3 regions of the Agrobacterium vacciniicorymbosi genome follow, and region 3 is predicted to be linked to each of the others. Evidence: predicted binding sites of a transcription regulator. Region 3 holds the regulator's gene; each other region holds the start of a gene.
What was found. Region 3 encodes PhoB, which activates phosphate uptake and scavenging genes when phosphate is short. Its sites were predicted from a motif close to TGTCATNNANCTGTCAT; they were not measured.
Positions count from the first base shown of each region.

Region 1: the regulator PhoB is predicted to act here: its motif matches at 1,671-1,687, upstream of ABUK73_RS01330 (LTA synthase family protein).
Region 2: the regulator PhoB is predicted to act here: its motif matches at 1,263-1,279, upstream of ABUK73_RS16130 (alkaline phosphatase).

Region 1 is NZ_JBETMF010000001.1:255,862-259,122, reverse strand. It holds gene ABUK73_RS01335 (NAD+ synthase) at 1-1,516, opposite strand, end outside; gene ABUK73_RS01330 (LTA synthase family protein) at 1,779-3,261, shown strand, end outside.
Region 2 is NZ_JBETMF010000010.1:41,979-45,239, forward strand. It holds gene dnaK (molecular chaperone DnaK) at 1-983, opposite strand, end outside; gene ABUK73_RS16130 (alkaline phosphatase) at 1,337-3,094, shown strand; gene ABUK73_RS16135 (hypothetical protein) at 3,185-3,261, shown strand, end outside.
Region 3 is NZ_JBETMF010000004.1:136,337-139,597, reverse strand. It holds gene ABUK73_RS08325 (hypothetical protein) at 1-68, opposite strand, end outside; gene ABUK73_RS08320 (cold-shock protein) at 293-502, opposite strand; gene ABUK73_RS08315 (hypothetical protein) at 704-982, shown strand; gene phoB (phosphate regulon transcriptional regulator PhoB) at 1,027-1,710, opposite strand; gene phoU (phosphate signaling complex protein PhoU) at 1,845-2,561, opposite strand; gene pstB (phosphate ABC transporter ATP-binding protein PstB) at 2,649-3,261, opposite strand, start outside.

The DNA.
Region 1 (3,261 bases), on a different contig from region 3:
TCTCTTCCACCGACATTTCCAGCTCCACCAGGCATTCCAGAATATCGTCCAGATTGGGGTACGGGGGCAGCGAATCCTGGTCGGTCTGGTTGGGGCGCAGTTCTGCGGACGGCGCTTTGGAGATGATGTTGGCGGGTATGACTTCGCCCGATGGTCCAAGCGCCGTTGGCGGCACATGACCGTTGCGCCATTTTGAAATGGCGTAGACCTGCATTTTGTAGAGGTCCTTGATGGGATTGAAGCCGCCGTTCATGTCGCCATAGAGCGTGGCGTAGCCGACAGACATTTCCGACTTGTTGCCCGTCGTCACCACCATCGAGCCAAATTTGTTGGAGATGGCCATGAGAATGGTGCCACGGGCACGGCTTTGAAGGTTCTCTTCGGTGATGCCTTCTTCCGTGCCTTCGAACATTTCAGCCAGTGACGACAAAAAGCCATCCACGGGCTCGGCAATCGGGACGATGTCGTAACGGCAACCCAGCGCCTTTGCGCAATCTGCGGCGTCTTTGAACGAGTCTTCCGAGGTATAGCGATAGGGCAGCATAATGCAGCGCACCCGCTCCTCGCCCAGCGCATCCACGGCAATGGCCGCGCAAATGGCCGAATCGATACCGCCGGAAAGGCCGAGCACCACGCTCTTGAAACCGTTCTTGTTGACATAATCGCGGAAGCCCAGCATGCAGGCGCGGTAATCCGCCTCCTCACCTTCGGGTATTTGCGAGAACGGGCCTTCGCTGCAATGCCAGCCCTTTTCCGTGCGCTTCCAATCCGTGACCGAAAGCGTTGATTCGAACTGGCTCATCTGAAAGGCAAGTGTCTTGTCCGTGTTAAAGGCGAAGCTTGCGCCGTCGAACACCAGTTCGTCCTGACCGCCGACCTGATTGGCGAAGATCAGTGGCAGTCCGCTTTCGATGACCTGTCGCAAGGCCACCTGATGGCGCACATCCACCTTGCCGCGATAATAGGGAGAACCATTCGGCACCAGCAGAATTTCGGCACCGCTTTCGGCCAAAGTTTCGCAGACGCCGAGGTCGTTCCAGATTTCCTCGCAGATGGGAATGCCGATGCGAACACCCCTAAAATTATAGGGGCCGGAAATCGAGCCTTCAGCAAACACACGTTTTTCATCGAACTCGCCGTAATTCGGCAGATCCACCTTGTCACGCAGCGCAACAATCTTGCCGCCATCCAGCAGCGCGACAGAATTGTGCCGCCCCGTTTCGCCCTGACGTGGGAAGCCGATAATGACACCGGGACCACCATCCGCAGTTTCCGCCGCCAGCTCTTCCACCGCCAGGAGGCAGGATTTGAGGAATGAGGGCTTCAGGACGAGGTCTTCCGGCGGGTAACCGGAGATGAAAAGCTCTGTGAGAAGCAGCAGATCCGCACCTTGCGATGCGGCGTCCGCGCGGGCTTCGCGCGCCTTGGCAAGGTTGCCAGAGACATCGCCGACGGTGGGATTGAACTGCCCGACGGCAATTCGCAAAACATTGGGATTGGTGTGTACTTGGCTCATGACTCTCATTTACCGTGGCTCTGCACGCCGCGCAACGCAAGCCTTTCAACTGGCATAAAAAATGGCGATCCGCAGCGTGCAATGCGCCTCACGCAAAGGTTATTCCGCACACTTGTGGATTCTGCAGAGTTCATGTCGCATTCACCCCGCTTATGTGACAGTTACATGACACTTTCATGACGCCTGATTCACGGGTACATCACAGACTGCCGGAGTTGAAATATTGAGGAATTCGGTGCCCAAAACAACGGTTGCCGAAAGGATGAAGCTCGTCCTTTCAAAGCCATTGACGCGGAACCCAGACAGAGTTGCAGGCGACGTTCATCCGTTGCTCAATCTCACGCTTGCAGCCCTGCTTTTGATTGTTTGCATGGAATGGATTGCACGCGGTTCTCTGCATGATATCGGCACGTTCCTGGCGTTTCCGGCTCGCCCCGGCTTTACCACGCTGGCCGCCGTGGTGCTTTGCCTCATGGCGCTCGATGCGGTGTTCGGCAGACATTATCAGTCGTTGCTGATCGCCGCCCCGCTTCTGCTGGTTACGGCATTCATGTCGCATCAGAAGCAGCTTTATCTTTCCGATCCGCTCTACCCATCCGATCTGCTGTTCGGACGGCAGATCCTGCAGCTTTTGCCCGCGATGCTGAAAGCACAGCCGTTTACCGCGCTCGCTCTTGCCGTTGGCGTTGTGCTGGCTGTGGCAGCCGGTGTGATGATTTGGCGTTTCGTTCGCAGCCACACCCCTGTTATGCCTTTCAAGGCGCGCATCTGGCGGCTTACGCTCGCTGTGCCGCTGCTGGCGGGACTTGGTTCGCTGATGGAATATTCGCACCATTCCTGGGTGCGGGACCGGCTCAACATCATTCCCATGATGTGGGACCAGAAGGAAAATTACCGCCACAATGGCTTCCTCATGGCATTTGCCTTCAACATTCCCATGGCGAATGTCACGGCACCCGCAGGTTACGGCGAAAACACCATTGCGGATATCGCCTCGGACGGCTCGGCTTTTGCCGTCAACCACAGCACGCGGCCTGATGTCATCATGATCATGAGCGAATCGCTGTGGGACCCCACGCGGCTTTCCAATGTCTCGTTCTCGCAAGACCCGATGCCAACCATCCGCAGCAGGCAATCCGGCCACGTCTTCTCACCCGAATTCGGCGGCATGACGGCCAATGTGGAGTTCGAGGCGCTGACCGGTTTTTCCAACGCCTTCCTGCCCTATGGCAGCATTCCATATCAGCAATATGTGCGCCAGCCCGTACCTTCGCTCGCCACCTTCTTCCGGGGTGAAGGCTATTCCGCCATGGCCATGCACCCGTTTCAGGACTGGTTCTGGAACCGCCGCGAGGTCTACAAATCCTTCGGCTTTGAGGAATTCCGTTCGGAAGAAACGTTGCCGCCCATGGAAAAGCGCGGCATCTTCGCTTCGGATGAAGCGCTGACATCGGAAATCATGCAGGCGGTGGATGCGGCGAACAATCCGCTCTTTCTTTTCGCTGTCACCCTTCAGGGACACGGCCCCTATGAGCCGAACCGTTACGCCAACAATTCGGTCTCCATCAACGGTCCGCTTTCAAATAGTGCGACTGAGGCGCTCACCACCTATGCACAGGGCGTAGCAGAAGCCGATGAAAGCTTTGCCCGCCTGATAGACTGGGCGAAGAAGCGTGAGCGTGACACGGTCATTGTCCTGTTCGGAGACCATCTTCCGCCGCTGGGCCAGGTCTATGTCGAAAGCG
Region 2 (3,261 bases), on a different contig from region 3:
TCGGCAGCCGAAACGCCTGCATCCTTGAGCGCTGCCTTGCATGGTGCAACGGTGCGCTGGACCAGATCGTCCACAAGGCTTTCGAACTTGGAACGGGTCAGCTTCAGCGTCAGGTGCTTCGGACCGGTCGCATCTGCCGTGATGAAGGGCAGGTTGATTTCGGTCTGCTGCGAAGACGAAAGCTCGATCTTTGCCTTTTCGGCAGCTTCCTTCAGGCGCTGAAGCGCAAGCTTGTCGCCCTTCAGGTCAATGCCCTGATCCTTCTTGAACTCACCGGCCAGATATTCGACCAGACGCATGTCGAAGTCTTCACCGCCAAGGAAGGTATCGCCATTGGTGGACTTAACTTCGAAAACGCCGTCGCCGATTTCCAGAACGGAAATATCGAAGGTACCGCCGCCCAAGTCGTACACGGCAATCGTCTTGCCTTCCTTCTTGTCGAGGCCATAAGCCAGGGCAGCAGCCGTCGGCTCGTTGATGATGCGCAGAACTTCAAGACCGGCAATGCGGCCAGCATCCTTGGTGGCCTGGCGCTGTGCGTCGTTGAAGTAGGCAGGAACGGTGATGACGGCCTTTTCGACCTTTTCGCCGAGGTAGGATTCGGCAGTTTCCTTCATCTTCTGAAGGATCATCGCAGAAATCTGCGAAGGGGAATAACCCTTGCCCTGTGCTTCTACCCATGCGTCGCCATTGTCGCCCTTGACGATCTCGAACGGTACGAGGCCCTTGTCCTTTTCGACAGTCGGGTCTTCGTAGCGGCGACCGATCAGGCGCTTGACCGCAAACAGGGTGTTGGTTGGGTTGGTGACGGCCTGACGTTTTGCAGGCTGGCCGACCAGACGCTCACCATCGTCACTGAAGGCGACCATGGAAGGGGTCGTACGTGCACCTTCCGCGTTTTCAATTACCTTTGTGTCCTTGCCGTCCATCACTGCGACGCAGGAATTGGTCGTGCCAAGGTCGATACCGATTACTTTTGCCATTCTCTTCTCTCCTTGAAGCGAGTTGTCGGAACCCCGGGAGGCATTCCACTGACAACTCCTTGACTTGGATGGTCTTCCGGTTTGTGCAGCATTCTTGCTGCTGTCTGGGGGGTATATAAGGAGCGATTTTTCCCGCTGCAAGGCGGATCAATGCGTCGATTGCACCAAAAAATGAAGAAATAAAGCTTGCATAAAACAGATGAGGCACCCTGAGCGCCTTTCGACACGGCAGAAATAAAAACAGCCGGGTTGTGCGGCACCCCTCAGATTCGCGCGGATCGTCATTTCACTGTCATGCGCGGTCCCTATAGGCGGGGTGCTTTTCTATAAAACATAACTCCTTAGAGGTTATCATGCGCAAACTTATCGCCGCATTCGTCGCGACCACCGTGCTTGCCGGTGCTGCACAGGCCGCAACCGTCTATCCGCTTGATCGTGCAACGATTCTCAGCGGTTCTCCTTTTGACTTCAAAGTCGAGTTCAAGAATGTCGTAAAGCCTGAAGACGTGAAGATCACCGTCAACGGCCAGGACTACAAGACCGTCTTCGGCGCCGACGTCACCTTCACCGCCGAAGAAAAGGGCAAGGAAGACAAGGTTCTCGGTTCTGCCGTCACCCTGCGTGGCCTTAAGATTGCCAAGGCTGGCGACTACAAGGTCGAAGTTTCCGCCGGTTCCGAAACCAAGAGCGTCAACTGGGTTGTTTATGGCACCGGCGAAACGCCAAAGGCCAAGAACATCATTTTCCTCCTAGGTGACGGCCTCTCTGTTGCGCACCGCACCGCTGCCCGCATCATGTCCAAGGGCATGACCGAAGGTAAGGCGAACGGTCGTCTGAACATGGACGAAATGGACCGCATGGCCTTCATCGGCACATCGTCCACCGAAGCCATCGCCACCGATAGCGCCAACACCATGTCGGCCTACATGACCGGCCACAAGGCTCCTGTGAACGCTCTCGGCGTTTACGGCGACCGCACGCCTGCAAGCCTTGATGACCCGAAGGTCGAGACCATCGGTGAGGCCCTGCGCCGCCAGACGAAGAAGTCCATCGGCATCGTAACGACATCCGAATTGCAGGATGCGACGCCTGCGGCCATCGTTTCCCACACCCGCAAGCGTGGCGACAAGGCTGAAATCACCGGCATGATGTTCGACGTCAAGCCTGACGTCGTTCTGGGCGGTGGCTCTGCCTATTTCCTCGGCAAGGACGTTCCCGGTTCCAAGCGCAAGGACGACAAGGACTATATCAAGCTGTTCCAGGATGCAGGCTACACGCTGGCAACCGACAAGAACGAGCTTGAAAAGGCTGAAGGTTCCAACACCGGCAAGCTTCTCGGCCTGTTCCACACCGGCAACATGGACACGCTTCTCGACCGCAACTTCCTCAAGAAGGGCACCGTCGACAAGTTCCCGAACCAGCCCGGTCTGGTCGATATGACCAAGGCAGCTCTCGGTGAACTGTCCAAGAACCAGGACGGTTTCTTCCTGATGGTCGAAGCAGCAAACATCGACAAGATGTCTCACCCGCTGGATTGGGATCGCGCTGTTGTCGAAACCATCGAATTCGACAAGGCCATTGGCGTTGCTCGTGAATTCGCTGCCAAGAACCCCGACACGCTGATCGTCGTGACCGGCGACCACGCTCATGGCGTTTCCATCATCGGCACCGTCGATGACGAAAAGCCGGGCGACGAAATGCGCGCCAAGGTCGGCACCTATGCCGAAGCCGGCTTCCCGAACTACGAAGACAAGGACGGCGATGGTTATCCTGACCGGATCGACGTCAGCCGCCGCCTGTTCCTGAATGCCAATAATGGTCCTGACCATTACGAAACATTCCGCCCGAAGATGGATGGTCCTTTCGTTCCGGCAATCCAGAACGAGAAGAAGGAATATATCGCCAACGAAGCCTACAAGAATGTTCCCGGCGCGGTCTTCGTGCAGGGTAATATTCCAAAGGATGGCGACAGCGGCGTTCACGCTGTTGACGATATCGTTCTTCAGTCCACCGGCCCCGGCTCGGAAGGCTTCAAGGGTTACATGGAACAGAGCGACGTTTATCGCGTGCTGGCAGACACCTTCGCGCTTGGCGCAAAGCAGACGCAGTAATCTTTGTAAAAGAAATACGATCCGGCTTGCACAGGCGAGCCGGATCGTCTTCGTTTGAACAACCGGACCGCTCGCAAAAAGGAGATCGTCATGGCGAAACTTACCCCCCTGTTGACGCGTCGGCAGTCGCTCAAGCTTGCGACACTTTCCGCCTTCACGCTTTGCGC
Region 3 (3,261 bases):
AACTGCGACTGCGTTTCACCGAATGCGATTTCCGCCTGCTGGCGAGATTTGCTGTGTGTTTCAGACATGGAATTTCCTTCCTGTCGCATCAGCCGAAATCGGGATCGATTTCCAAAAACGCCGCTGCGGGGTGGATCGAGTGGCCCGGAGCGTTTGCGCCCATGGGCGCGGTGTCCGAAGCCTGTACCGCCGGGCGGCACAAAAAAAGGCCAGGCAACGTGCCTGACCTCGCTTGGTCTCATGCTTTCGACAGTGCCAGTACATCCGTGGTCAAAGGAAAGCGGAGTCCGTATTAAGCAGCCTGGAGATTGCAGGCCGACATTTTGCCCGACTTGTTGTCGCGCTCAAGGTCGTAGCTCAGCTTCTGGCCTTCAACGATTTCGCGCATACCTGCACGCTCTACAGCGGAGATGTGTACGAATGCGTCTGTGCCGCCGTTGTCTGGCTGAATGAAGCCGAAGCCCTTGGTGGAGTTAAACCATTTTACTGTGCCTGTGGTCATAATGAACCCTTTCAAAGCATAAGTTATAGATCACAGAACTGACGCCCTGTGTGCGAGTATAGCGATTTTTTTGAAGGAAAGGGTTAGTTCAAAACGCGGTGCTAATCGCGCGGCAACCAAAGCTCAGCAAGCAAAATATCGATAAACCAGTGATAGAGGGTTATGGCCGGATAGTCAAACTTTAAATTTCAGATCATTGAAATGAGCGTTTATCTTGCAACGCAGCAGCCTCTTCAGAAATATAATAATCCGTGCTGGATTTTCAATTTTGAAAATGTACCTGCCCTTTGTTTTTACTCAGGAAAACTGCGCGGCAAGCGGATATCCCCGCTTCCCCTTTCCATCCGCAACTTCTGGCGCAAACCAGTTCAAAGGAGTCAAAAATATATCTTCGTTACCGGCTGGAGATGGCTCCCCTTCTCGTACCTATTCCTGCCTAAGCTGCGCAAAAATACAAAACGCGCGCTGTTGACCCGGTGAGGCAATAGCGCGCGTTGTGCGAAATATCAGTGGTGGAGCGCCTGTCAGGCTTCCATGGAATAACCCGCGCCGCGAACGGTGCGGATTACATCCTGCATGTTGGAGAAGTTGAGCGCCTTGCGCAGGCGGCCGACATGGACGTCTACGGTGCGTTCGTCCACATAGATATCGTGACCCCAGACGCCGTCGAGAAGTTGCGAGCGGGAGAAGACGCGGCCCGGCGAGACCATCAGGAACTCCAGAAGGCGGAATTCGGTTGGCCCGAGGCGCACTTCGCGGGTCTTGCGGTGGACGCGGTGCGTTTCGCGATCCAGCTCGATATCACCGCATTTCAGAACAGACGACAGAACCTCCGGGCGGGCGCGGCGCAGCATGGCTTTGACGCGCGCCATCAGTTCCGGGGTGGAGAATGGCTTGACCACATAGTCGTCAGCACCCGTGGCCAGTCCGCGCACCCGCTCGCTTTCCTCACCGCGTGCCGTCAACATGATGATTGGCAGACGCTCGGTCTCGGGGCGCATTCTCAGGCGACGGCACAGTTCGATGCCGGAAACGCCCGGCAGCATCCAGTCCAGGATCAGCAGATCCGGCGTGCGCTCCTGCAGGCGGATTTCCGCCTCGTCGCCACGGGGAATGGTGTCGACATCGTAACCTTCGGATTCCAGATTGTAACGAAGAAGAACGCTCAAAGCCTCTTCATCTTCGACAACTGCGATTTTCGGCACCATAGGCTTGGGACTCCGCCAGTCTTACCAGAGCGCCATGCGTTCATTTGGACGCATCACGGACGCTCTGGCCTGTTGATCTACACACCGGCATTCCAAACATCGTTTCCGATCCAAGGGCGCCGATGCTGTAAAACTTACTCGGTTACTGCACCGAGCGTGTTGGAACTATCGTCCTTCGGACGCTCACCTTCCGGCTGGCTGCCGGTGGCCATGTAATAGATGGTTTCCGCGATGTTGGTCGCATGGTCGCCGACGCGCTCGATGTTCTTTGCGCAGAACAGCAGATGCGTGCAGGTCGTGATGTTGCGCGGATCTTCCATCATGTAGGTCAAAAGCTCGCGGAACAGCGAGGTATACATGGCGTCGATCTCTTCGTCGCGCTCGCGGATGGCCTGTGCCTTTTCTGCGGAGCGCGTGGAATAGACGTCCAGCACTTCCTTCAGCTGCACCAGCGCCAGTTCCGACAGGTGCTCCAGTCCACGGGCCAGCTTGCGCGGAACGCCAGTGCCGGCAACGGCGATGACGCGCTTGGCAGTATTTTTGCCAAGATCGCCGACGCGCTCCAGATCGGCAGCGATGCGCAGCGAACCGATGATTTCACGCAGGTCGGACGCCATGGGCTGACGCTTGGCGATGGTCACGATGGCCTTGTCGCCGATCTCGCGCTCGGCATGATCGAGGATCGTATCGTCAGAGATGACCTTCTGGGCCAGCGCTGCATCCGAGTTGACCAGAGCGCGCACCGCATCGGCGCACATCTGTTCAGCCAGACCACCCATTTCGGCGATGCGGCGGGTGAGGAACTTCAGTTCATCATCATAGGCGGACATAATATGGGAATGTGTCGGCATGTTCGAAGTCTCCAGTTTCGATGCACTGGCCCGCAAGCCCGACCGGGCTCAAGCGGTGCCATGCGAAGGGTTTGAACCAGCGTCAGATCAGCCGAAGCGACCCATGATGTAGTCCTGCGTGCGCTGGTCGTCCGGGTTGGTGAACATCTTGTCGGTGTCGTTTTCTTCCACCAGATGGCCCAGATGGAACATGGCGGTGCGCTGCGACACGCGGGCTGCCTGCTGCATGGAGTGGGTAACGATGACGATGGTGTAATTGGCGCGCAGTTCGTGGATCAGTTCCTCGACCTTGGCGGTTGCAATCGGGTCCAGTGCCGAGCAGGGCTCGTCCATCAGGATGACTTCAGGCGAAACCGCAATGGCGCGGGCGATGCACAGACGCTGCTGCTGACCGCCGGACAGGCCGGTGCCGGATTCGTGCAGACGATCCTTGGCTTCGTTCCACAGACCGGCCTTCTGAAGGCTCGACTCGACGATCTGATCCATGTCCGCCTTGTTGCGGGCCAAACCATGGATGCGCGGGCCGTAGGCGATGTTTTCGTAGATCGTCTTCGGGAAAGGGTTCGGCTTCTGGAACACCATGCCGACACGGGCGCGCAGTTCCACCACGTCGATGGTCTGATCGTAGATATCGTCTTCATCGAGCGTGATCTTGCCGGTGACGCGGCAGCTGTCGATGGTGTCGTTCATGCGGTTCAGC